2 regions of the Escherichia sp. XD33 genome follow, and region 1 is predicted to be linked to the other one. Evidence: predicted binding sites of a transcription regulator. Region 1 holds the regulator's gene; the other holds the start of a gene.
What was found. Region 1 encodes CRP, which controls carbon source genes, mostly activating them, when cyclic AMP is high. Its sites were predicted from a motif close to ATGTGANNNNNNTCACAT; they were not measured.

Region 2: a site for CRP is predicted at 1,457-1,474, ahead of rhaB (rhamnulokinase). Genes of this name have one in related genera too.

What each region holds. Positions count from the first base shown of each region.
Region 1 is NZ_JAENDM010000006.1:131,644-137,072, forward strand. Features, by position in the region: gene argD (bifunctional acetylornithine/succinyldiaminopimelate transaminase) at 1-1,202, shown strand, start outside; gene K0778_RS06105 (YccS/YhfK family putative transporter) at 1,268-3,358, opposite strand; gene crp (cAMP-activated global transcriptional regulator CRP) at 3,409-4,041, opposite strand; gene K0778_RS06115 (OsmC family protein) at 4,343-4,747, shown strand; gene K0778_RS06120 (phosphoribulokinase) at 4,802-5,429, opposite strand, start outside.
Region 2 is NZ_JAENDM010000010.1:49,622-55,050, reverse strand. Features, by position in the region: gene rhaR (HTH-type transcriptional activator RhaR) at 1-419, opposite strand, end outside; gene rhaS (HTH-type transcriptional activator RhaS) at 493-1,329, opposite strand; gene rhaB (rhamnulokinase) at 1,617-3,086, shown strand; gene rhaA (L-rhamnose isomerase) at 3,083-4,342, shown strand; gene rhaD (rhamnulose-1-phosphate aldolase) at 4,425-5,249, shown strand; gene rhaM (L-rhamnose mutarotase) at 5,259-5,429, shown strand, end outside.

The DNA of each region.
Region 1 (5,429 bases):
CAATTACACGCGCGACTTTCGATGAAGTGATCCTGCCGATTTATGCTCCGGCAGAGTTTATTCCGGTAAAAGGTCAGGGCAGCCGAATCTGGGATCAGCAAGGCAAGGAGTATGTCGATTTCGCGGGTGGCATTGCAGTTACGGCGTTGGGCCATTGCCATCCTGCGCTGGTGAACGCGTTAAAAACCCAGGGCGAAACTCTGTGGCATATCAGTAACGTTTTCACCAATGAACCGGCGCTGCGTCTTGGGCGCAAACTGATTGAGGCGACGTTTGCCGAACGCGTGGTGTTTATGAACTCCGGCACGGAAGCTAACGAAACCGCCTTTAAACTGGCACGCCATTACGCCTGTGTGCGTCATAGCCCGTTCAAAACCAAAATTATTGCCTTCCATAACGCTTTTCATGGTCGCTCGCTGTTTACCGTTTCGGTGGGTGGGCAGCCAAAATATTCCGACGGCTTTGGGCCGAAACCGGCAGACATCATCCACGTTCCCTTTAACGATCTCCATGCAGTGAAAGCGGTGATGGATGATCACACCTGTGCGGTGGTGGTTGAGCCGATCCAGGGCGAGGGCGGTGTGACGGCAGCGACGCCAGAGTTTTTGCAGGGCTTGCGCGAGCTGTGCGATCAACATCAGGCATTATTGGTGTTTGATGAAGTGCAGTGCGGGATGGGGCGGACTGGCGATTTGTTTGCTTACATGTACTACGGTGTGACGCCGGATATTCTGACTTCTGCGAAAGCGTTAGGCGGCGGCTTCCCGATTAGCGCCATGCTGACCACGGCGGAAATTGCTTCTGCGTTTCATCCTGGTTCTCACGGTTCCACCTACGGCGGTAATCCTCTGGCCTGTGCAGTAGCGGGCGCGGCGTTTGATATCATCAATACCCCTGAAGTGCTGGAAGGCATTCAGGCGAAACGCCAGCGTTTTGTTGACCATTTGCAGAAGATCGATCAGCAGTACGATGTGTTTAGCGATATTCGCGGTATGGGGCTGTTAATTGGCGCGGAGCTGAAACCACACTACAAAGGTCGGGCGCGTGATTTCCTGTATGCGGGTGCAGAGGTTGGCGTAATGGTGCTGAATGCCGGACCGGATGTGATGCGTTTTGCACCGTCGCTGGTGGTGGAAGATGCGGATATCGATGAAGGGATGCAACGTTTCGCCCACGCGGTGGCGAAGGTGATTGGGGCGTAAATAAGACGCATCAGGCAAAAGATGTGGATGCGGCGTGAATGCCTTATCCGATGGTTTAACCTGTATTACGCCTTCGAATCCCGCAACTTGCGACTCAGCCAAATCCCGTGATGCGGTCGCTGACGCCATGCCATCGACGAAATGGTGTGCATGGTGTTCAGATGACCAATAACCCGCTGTAAATGCTGCTCCAGCGTACCTGCCGCGCCTTCGTGCGGCTGCATCTCCGGCGCATCCATGATATTGGCATCGCCAGAACTACCCGGTTCGTCATACTCCAGTCGCTGCTGACAACGCTGAATGGCGATTTCACAAGACTGTAAATACTCTTGTGCCAGTTCAGGTGGCAATGCCCGGTGTTCCCGCGCCAGCGTGGTCATGGCATTAATATGCTCAACAATAAACTGGCTGTGCGTTACCCACAGTTTCATATCTGCCAGATAATGGCTGTTAAACGCCGGTTCCTGCATCGCCTGATTCAATGAGTTATACAGAGTGTTATGTGCCTGATTTACCCGCATTCGCTGCCAGGCCAGTGGCGTAGGTTGCGGATCCTCGCTAAGAATCAAGCGAATCGCTTCCTGATAGGCTTCTAAAGCGTCATGGGCGTTTTTACGCAATAACCCGCTCTGCCACTGCGGCCACAGCCAGACAGTACCGCCGAAAGCAATTAAACAACCAATAATGGTATCGATAAGACGCGGAAGGATGTATTGCTCGCCGTTCAACCACAATAGTTGCAGGGTATACACTGCGGTAATAGTAAAACCGACCGTCGCCCAGCCGTAGTTTTTGCGCAATATCAGGTAGCTGGCGAGGGTGGTAATCAGCATCAACGTCAGGGTGTAACCTTCGGGAATTTTAAAGTGCAGCGCCACGCCCGCAATGATTAACCCGACCACGGTTCCCACGGAGCGATTCACAATCCTCAGACGGGTTGCGCCATAGCCATTTTGTGTCACCAGCAATACCGTCATCAGGATCCAGTACGACTTCGGCAGATGCAGCGCGGTGCCCATCAGGCTGGCAACGCTTAACATCACACTGAGTCGTCCGGCATTGCGTAGCGCCGGAGACTTTAGTGACAGATAACTTTTCAGCGCCGGAAGTAATGGCATTCGCCGCTGTTTATCGGCCAGTAAGTCACGGGCATAGAGCGGTTTTTGGGTGCGCAGCACGCGGGCGATGCGGCTGAAATGCCAGTAGCAGAATTGCCCAACCGGATTATCCGGATGCTGGCGGGCGATTTTTTCCAGTGCGCCAATTTGCTTTTCCATCGTAAAACGCGTTGGCAGGCGATGGTAAAGAATGTCATCAGCCAGCACGCGCAGGCGAGCGGCGACGGTTTGCGCATTCCAGCGGATAACTTCTTCCGCATGGCTACGCTCGACCAGCTTTTGCACCTCTTCCGGCTGATGCAAACTGACCGAAATATGTTCCTGTAAATCCAGCGCCTCCTGGAAAATACGCAGCATCCGCTTGTAGTCAGTATTATTTTGCGCGGAAAGCATATGCATTTGCTGATAGCACTGGGTAATTAGATCGACCGCTTTTTGCTGGCGCACCAGCAGCGGCGGCAGCGCTTTTTCAGGGTCGGTGTGCTGGGTAAGCAGGCTGTATTTGGCTTCACAATAATCTGCCAGTTCACGGTACAGCAGACTTAGTGACTCGCGCAGCGGTTGTTCGCGCCAGATCCAGAACCAAAACCAGTTAAACAATCCGTACCAGAGAGTGCCCAACGCATAGATGAGCAACGGTTCCCAGACCGGCATGTATCCCGCCAAACTGAGGGTAAAAATGGCGGCGAGCAGCGATGCAGGAAGCAATTTTGCGTGCAATGGCCCCAGCTCAGCAGTGACGCCAAGTACCAGCGTTAATCCGGTCAGCAAAAAGGGCAGGGGAACATCTTTTGCCAGTAGTAGCTGTGTCAGCAAGCTACAGGTGGCAAACAGCGACGCACCAATGATTAAGCGTTTGAAAAAACGTTTATGAGGCGTATCAAGGCCCGCAATATTGCAACAGGCAGGAACGAGGGAGAAGAGCAGACCGAATCGTAATTCGCCAAGCATTAACCCAACGGCCACGGGCAAACATAGCACCAGCGTTTGTCGAAGTGCATAGTTGATATCGGGGTGATAAATCAGTCTGCGCCACATCGGGGGAAACAAAATGGCGCGCTACCAGGTAACGCGCCACTCCGACGGGATTAACGAGTGCCGTAAACGACGATGGTTTTACCGTGTGCGGAGATCAGGTTCTGATCTTCCAGCATCTTCAGAATGCGTCCCACGGTTTCACGAGAACAGCCGACAATCTGACCAATTTCCTGACGGGTAATTTTGATTTGCATACCGTCCGGGTGAGTCATAGCGTCTGGTTGTTTTGCCAGATTCAGCAGAGTCTGTGCAATGCGGCCCGTCACGTCGAGGAACGCCAGGTTGCCCACTTTCTCTGAAGTGACTTGCAGACGACGCGCCATCTGTGCAGACAAACGCATCAGAATGTCCGGGTTTACCTGAATCAATTGGCGAAATTTTTTGTACGAAATTTCAGCCACTTCACAGGCGGTTTTCGCACGTACCCATGCGCTACGTTCCTGGCCCTCTTCAAACAGGCCCAGTTCGCCAATAAAATCACCCTGATTCAGATAGGAGAGGATCATTTCTTTACCCTCTTCGTCTTTGATCAGCACTGCCACAGAGCCTTTAACGATGTAGTACAGCGTTTCCGCTTTTTCACCCTGGTGAATAAGCGTGCTCTTGGATGGGTACTTATGAATGTGGCAATGAGACAAGAACCATTCGAGAGTCGGGTCTGTTTGCGGTTTGCCAAGCACCATGCGCGGTTATCCTCTGTTATAAGCTTTCTCCAGAGCCAGATAACGCCGCTGTCTCTGGATTGCCGAAATATGCTTCCCGCTACCTGGGAAGGGGCTATCAACTGTACTGCACGGTAATGTGACGTCCTTTGCATACATGCAGTACATCAATGTATTACTGTAGCATCCTGACTGTTTTAGCATAGCTTTCGCTTTGTGTCTCCTGGTGTCTCGCTTCAGCATGACCCAGGTCGCCTTCCGTTGCGCGATTTGGTTAGTACGCGTACTCTGTCAGGAAAATTGACGCAGTGGAGTAGCAAAAATGCAAGCGCGAGTGAAGTGGGTCGAAGGGTTAACTTTTCTGGGCGAATCTGCCTCTGGTCACCAGATTTTAATGGACGGCAACTCAGGCGATAAAGCACCAAGTCCGATGGAAATGGTGTTGATGGCGGCGGGTGGTTGCAGTGCCATCGATGTGGTTTCGATCCTGCAAAAAGGGCGTCAGGATGTGGTCGATTGTGAAGTAAAATTGACCTCTGAACGCCGCGAAGAGGCACCACGCCTGTTTACGCACATTAATCTGCATTTTATCGTCACCGGTCGCGACCTGAAAGACGCAGCGGTTGCGCGTGCGGTTGATCTCTCTGCCGAGAAATATTGTTCAGTGGCGTTGATGCTGGAAAAAGCGGTGAATATTACTCACTCGTATGAAGTGGTTGGCGCGTGATTTAACTATCCCGTTGTGAAGCCGGATAGTATTTTATCCGGCGTAATAGCAGAGTTACTCGATTTTCTTTCCTTCCATCAATCGTTGCACCAGCGGCAGCATAATTAATTCCATTGCCAGACCCATTTTGCCGCCCGGTACCACTAACGTATTGATGTGGGAAATGAATGAGCCTTGCAACATCGCCAGCAGCCAGGGGAAATCGATCCCTTCCAGATTACGAAAATGGATCACCACAAAGCTTTCATCGAGCGACGGGATACCTTTTGCCGCGAACGGGTTTGAAGTGTCGACGGTGGGAACGCGCTGGAAGTTAAGATGGGTGCGGGAAAACTGCGGTGTGATGTAGTTGATATAGTCTTCCATTGAACGCACTACTGAGTCCATCACTGCTTCTCGTGAGTGCCCGCGCTCGCTGGTGTCGCGGATCAGTTTTTGAATCCACTCAAGGTTAACGATAGGCACCACGCCGACCAGTAAGTCCACATGCTGCGCAACGTTATGCTGTGGCGTGACTACGCCGCCGTGTAAACCTTCATAAAACAGTACATCAGTGGGTTCCGGTAAAGGTTGCCAGGGGGTGAATGTCCCCGGTACCTGATTCCACGGTACGGCTTCGTCGTAGGTATGCAGATATTTGCGAGATTTCCCTTTGCCGCTCTGACCGTATTCAATGAAGGTT
Region 2 (5,429 bases), on a different contig from region 1:
TGCTGACTACTTTCATGCTCAAGCTGACCGATAACCTGCCGCGCCTGCGCCATCCCCATGCTACCTAAGCGCCAGTGTGGTTGCCCTGCGCTGGCGTTAAATCCCGGAATCGCCCCCTGCCAGTCAAGATTCAGCTTCAGACGCTCCGGGCAATAAATAATATTCTGCAAAACCAGATCGTTAACGGAAGCGTAGGAGTGTTTATCGTCAGCATGAATGTAAAAGAGATCGCCACGGGTAATGCGATAAGGGCGATCGTTGAGTACATGCAGGCCATTACCGCGCCAGACAATCACCAGCTCACAAAAATCATGTGTATGTTCAGCAAAGACATCTTGCGGATAACGGTCAGCCACAGCGACTGCCTGCTGGTCGCTGGCAAAAAAATCATCTTTGAGAAGTTTTAACTGATGCGCCACCGTGGCTACCTCGGCCAGAGAACGAAGTTGATTATTCGCAATATGGCGTACAAATACGTTGAGAAGATTCGCGTTATTGCAGAAAGCCATCCCGTCCCTGGCGAATATCACGCGGTGACCAGTTAAACTCTCGGCGAAAAAGCGTCGAAAAGTGGTTACTGTCGCTGAATCCACAGCGATAGGCGATGTCAGTAACGCTGGCCTCGCTGTGGCGTAGCAGATGTCGGGCTTTCATCAGTCGCAGGCGGTTCAGGTATCGCTGAGGCGTCAGTCCCGTTTGCTGCTTAAGCTGCCGATGTAGCGTACGCAGTGAAAGAGAAAATTGATCCGCCACGGCATCCCAATTCACCTCATCGGCAAAATGGTCCTCCAGCCAGGCCAGAAGCAAGTTGAGACGTGATGCGCTGTTTTCCAGGTTCTCCTGCAAACTGCTTTTACGCAGCAAGAGCAGTAATTGCATAAACAAGATCTCGCGACTGGCGGTCGAGGGTAAATCATTTTCCCCTTCCTGCTGTTCCATCTGTGCAACCAGCTGTCGCACCTGCTGCAATACGCTGTGGTTAACGCGCCAGTGAGACGGATACTGCCCATCCAGCTCTTGTGGCAGCAACTGATTCAGCCCGGCGAGAAACTGAAATCGATCCGGCGAGCGATACAGCACATTGGTCAGACACAGATTATCGGTATGTTCATACAGATGCCGATCATGATCGCGTACGAAACAGACCGTGCCACCGGTGATGGTATAGGGCTGCCCATTAAACACATGAATACCCGTGCCATGTTCGACAATCACAATTTCATGAAAATCATGATGATGTTCAGGAAAATCCGCCTGCGGGAGCCGGGGTTCTATCGCCACGGACGCGTTACCAGACGGAAAAAAATCCACACTATGTAATACGGTCATACTGGCCTCCTGATGTCGTCAACACGGCGAAATAGTAATCACGAGGTCAGGTTCTTACCTTAAATTTTCGACGGAAAACCACGTAAAAAACGTCGATTTTTCAAGATACAGCGTGAATTTTCAGGAAATGCGGTGAGCATCACATCACCACAATTCAGCAAATTGTGAACATCATCACGTTCATCTTTCCCTGGTTGCCAATGGCCCATTTTCCTGTCAGTAACGAGAAGGTCGCGAATTCAGGCGCTTTTTAGACTGGTCGTAATGAAATTCAGCAGGATCACATTATGACCTTTCGCAATTGTGTCGCCGTCGATCTCGGCGCATCCAGTGGGCGCGTGATGCTGGCGCGTTACGAGCGTGAATGCCGCAGCCTGACGCTGCGCGAAATCCATCGTTTTAACAATGGGCTGCATAGTCAGAACGGCTATGTCACCTGGGATGTGGATAGCCTTGAAAGTGCCATTCGCCTTGGATTAAACAAGGTGTGCGAGGAAGGGATTCGTATCGATAGCATTGGGATTGATACCTGGGGCGTGGACTTTGTGCTGCTCGACCAACAGGGTCAGCGTGTGGGCCTGCCCGTTGCTTATCGCGATAGCCGCACCAATGGCCTAATGGCGCAGGCACAACAACAACTCGGCAAACGCGATATTTATCAACGTAGCGGCATCCAGTTTCTGCCCTTCAATACGCTTTATCAGTTGCGTGCGCTGACGGAGCAACAACCTGAACTTATTCCACACATTGCTCACGCTCTGCTGATGCCGGATTACTTCAGTTATCGCCTGACCGGCAAGATGAACTGGGAATATACCAACGCCACGACCACGCAACTGGTCAATATCAATAGCGACGACTGGGACGAGTCGCTACTGGCGTGGAGCGGGGCCAACAAAGCCTGGTTTGGTCGCCCGACGCATCCGGGTAATGTCATAGGTCACTGGATTTGCCCGCAGGGTAATGAGATTCCAGTGGTCGCCGTTGCCAGCCATGATACCGCCAGCGCGGTTATCGCCTCGCCGTTAAACGGCTCACGTGCTGCTTATCTCTCTTCTGGCACCTGGTCATTGATGGGCTTCGAAAGCCAGACGCCATTTACCAATGACACGGCACTGGCAGCCAACATCACCAATGAAGGCGGGGCGGAAGGTCGCTATCGGGTGCTGAAAAATATTATGGGCTTATGGCTGCTTCAGCGAGTGCTTCAGGAGCAGCAAATCAACGATCTTCCGGCGCTTATCTCCGCGACACAGGCACTTCCGGCTTGCCGCTTCATTATCAATCCCAATGACGATCGCTTTATTAATCCTGAGACGATGTGCAGCGAAATTCAGGCTGCGTGTCGGGAAACGGCGCAACCGATCCCGGAAAGTGATGCTGAACTGGCGCGCTGCATTTTCGACAGTCTGGCGCTGCTGTATGCCGATGTGTTGCATGAGCTGGCGCAGCTGCGCGGTGAAGATTTCTCGCAACTGCATATTGTCGGCGGAGGCTGCCAGAACACGCTGCTCAACCAGCTATGCGCCGATGCCTGCGGTATTCGGGTGATCGCCGGGCCTGTTGAAGCCTCGACGCTCGGCAATATCGGCATCCAGTTAATGACGCTGGATGAACTCAACAATGTGGATGATTTCCGTCAGGTCGTCAGCACCACCGCGAATCTGACCACCTTTACCCCTAATCCTGACAGTGAAATTGCCCACTATGTGGCGCAGATTCACTCTACACGACAGACAAAGGAGCTTTGCGCATGACCACTCAACTGGAACAGGCCTGGGAGCTAGCGAAACAGCGTTTCGCGGCGGTGGGGATTGATGTCGAGGAGGCGCTGCGCCAACTTGATCGTTTACCCGTTTCAATGCACTGCTGGCAGGGCGATGATGTTTCCGGTTTTGAAAACCCGGAAGGTTCGCTGACCGGGGGGATTCAGGCCACAGGCAATTATCCGGGCAAAGCGCGTAATGCCAGTGAGCTACGTGCCGATCTGGAACAGGCTATGCGGCTGATTCCGGGGCCGAAACGACTTAATTTACATGCCATCTATCTGGAATCAGATACGCCAGTCTCGCGCGACCAGATCAAACCAGAGCACTTCAAAAACTGGGTTGAATGGGCGAAAGCCAATCAGCTCGGTCTGGATTTTAACCCCTCCTGCTTTTCGCATCCGCTAAGCGCCGATGGCTTTACGCTTTCCCATGCCGACGACAGCATTCGCCAGTTCTGGATTGATCACTGCAAAGCCAGCCGTCGCGTTTCGGCCTATTTTGGCGAGCAACTCGGCACACCATCGGTGATGAACATCTGGATCCCGGATGGTATGAAAGATATCACCGTTGACCGTCTCGCCCCGCGTCAGCGTCTGCTGGCAGCACTGGATGAGGTGATCAGCGAGAAGCTAAACCCTGCGCACCATATCGACGCCGTTGAGAGCAAATTGTTTGGCATTGGCGCAGAGAGCTACACGGTTGGCTCCAATGAGTTTTACATGGGGTATGCCACCAGCCGCCAGACTGCGCTGTGCCTGGACGCCGGGCACTTCCACCCGACTGAAGTGATTTCCGACAAGATTTCCGCCGCCATGCTGTATGTGCCGCAGTTGCTGCTGCACGTCAGCCGTCCGGTTCGCTGGGACAGCGATCACGTAGTGCTGCTGGATGATGAAACCCAGGCAATTGCCAGTGAGATTGTGCGTCACGATCTGTTTGACCGGGTGCATATCGGCCTTGACTTCTTCGATGCCTCTATCAACCGCATTGCCGCGTGGGTCATTGGTACACGCAATATGAAAAAAGCCCTGCTGCGTGCGTTGCTGGAACCTACCGCTGAGCTGCGCAAGCTGGAAGCGGCGGGCGATTACACTGCGCGTCTGGCACTGCTGGAAGAGCAGAAATCGTTGCCGTGGCAGGCGGTCTGGGAAATGTATTGCCAACGTCACGATACGCCAGCAGGTAGCGAATGGCTGGAGAGCGTGCGGGCTTATGAGAAAGAAATTTTGAGTCGCCGCGGGTAAACACTGCCGGATGCGGCGCGAGCGCCTTATCCGGCCTACGGGTCGTGCATCCGACAACACCGAATTTACAGGAACACAGAACATGCAAAACATTACTCAGTCCTGGTTTGTCCAGGGAATGATCAAAACCACCACCGACGCCTGGCTGAAAGGCTGGGACGAACGCAACGGCGGCAACCTGACGCTGCGCCTGGATGACGCCGATATCGCGCCTTATAAAGACAACTTCCATGCACAACCGCGCTATATCCCGCTCAGCCAGCCCATGCCTTTACTGGCAAATACACCGTTTATTGTCACCGGCTCCGGCAAATTCTTCCGTAACGTCCAGCTTGATCCTGCAGCTAACTTAGGCGTCGTAAAAGTCGACAGCGACGGCGCGGGCTACCATATTCTCTGGGGGTTAACCAACGAAGCCGTCCCCACTTCCGAACTTCCGGCTCACTTCCTTTCCCACTGCGAGCGCATTAAAGCCACCAACGGTAAAGATCGGGTGATCATGCACTGCCACGCCACCAACCTGATCGCCCTCACCTATGTACTTGAAAACGACACCGCGGTCTTCACTCGCCAACTGTGGGAAGGCAGCACCGAGTGTCTGGTGGTATTCCCGGATGGCGTTGGCATTTTGCCGTGGATGGTGCCCGGCACGGACGAAATCGGCCAGGCGACCGCACAAGAGATGCAAAAACATTCGCTGGTGTTGTGGCCCTTCCACGGCGTCTTCGGCAGCGGACCGACGCTGGATGAAACCTTCGGTTTAATCGACACCGCAGAAAAATCAGCACAAGTATTAGTGAAGGTTTATTCGATGGGCGGCATGAAACAGACCATCAGCCGTGAAGAGTTGATAGCGCTCGGCAAGCGTTTCGGCGTTACGCCACTCGCCAGTGCGCTGGCGCTGTAAGGAGCAAACATGATCCGCAAAGCCTTTGTCATGCAGGTAAACCCCGACGCCCACGAAGAGTATCAGCGTCGGCATAATCCCATCTGGCCAGAACTGGAAGCAGTGCTGAAATCTCACGGTGCGCATAACTACGCCATCTATCTCGACAAAGCGCGTAATCTGCTGTTTGCCATGGTAGAG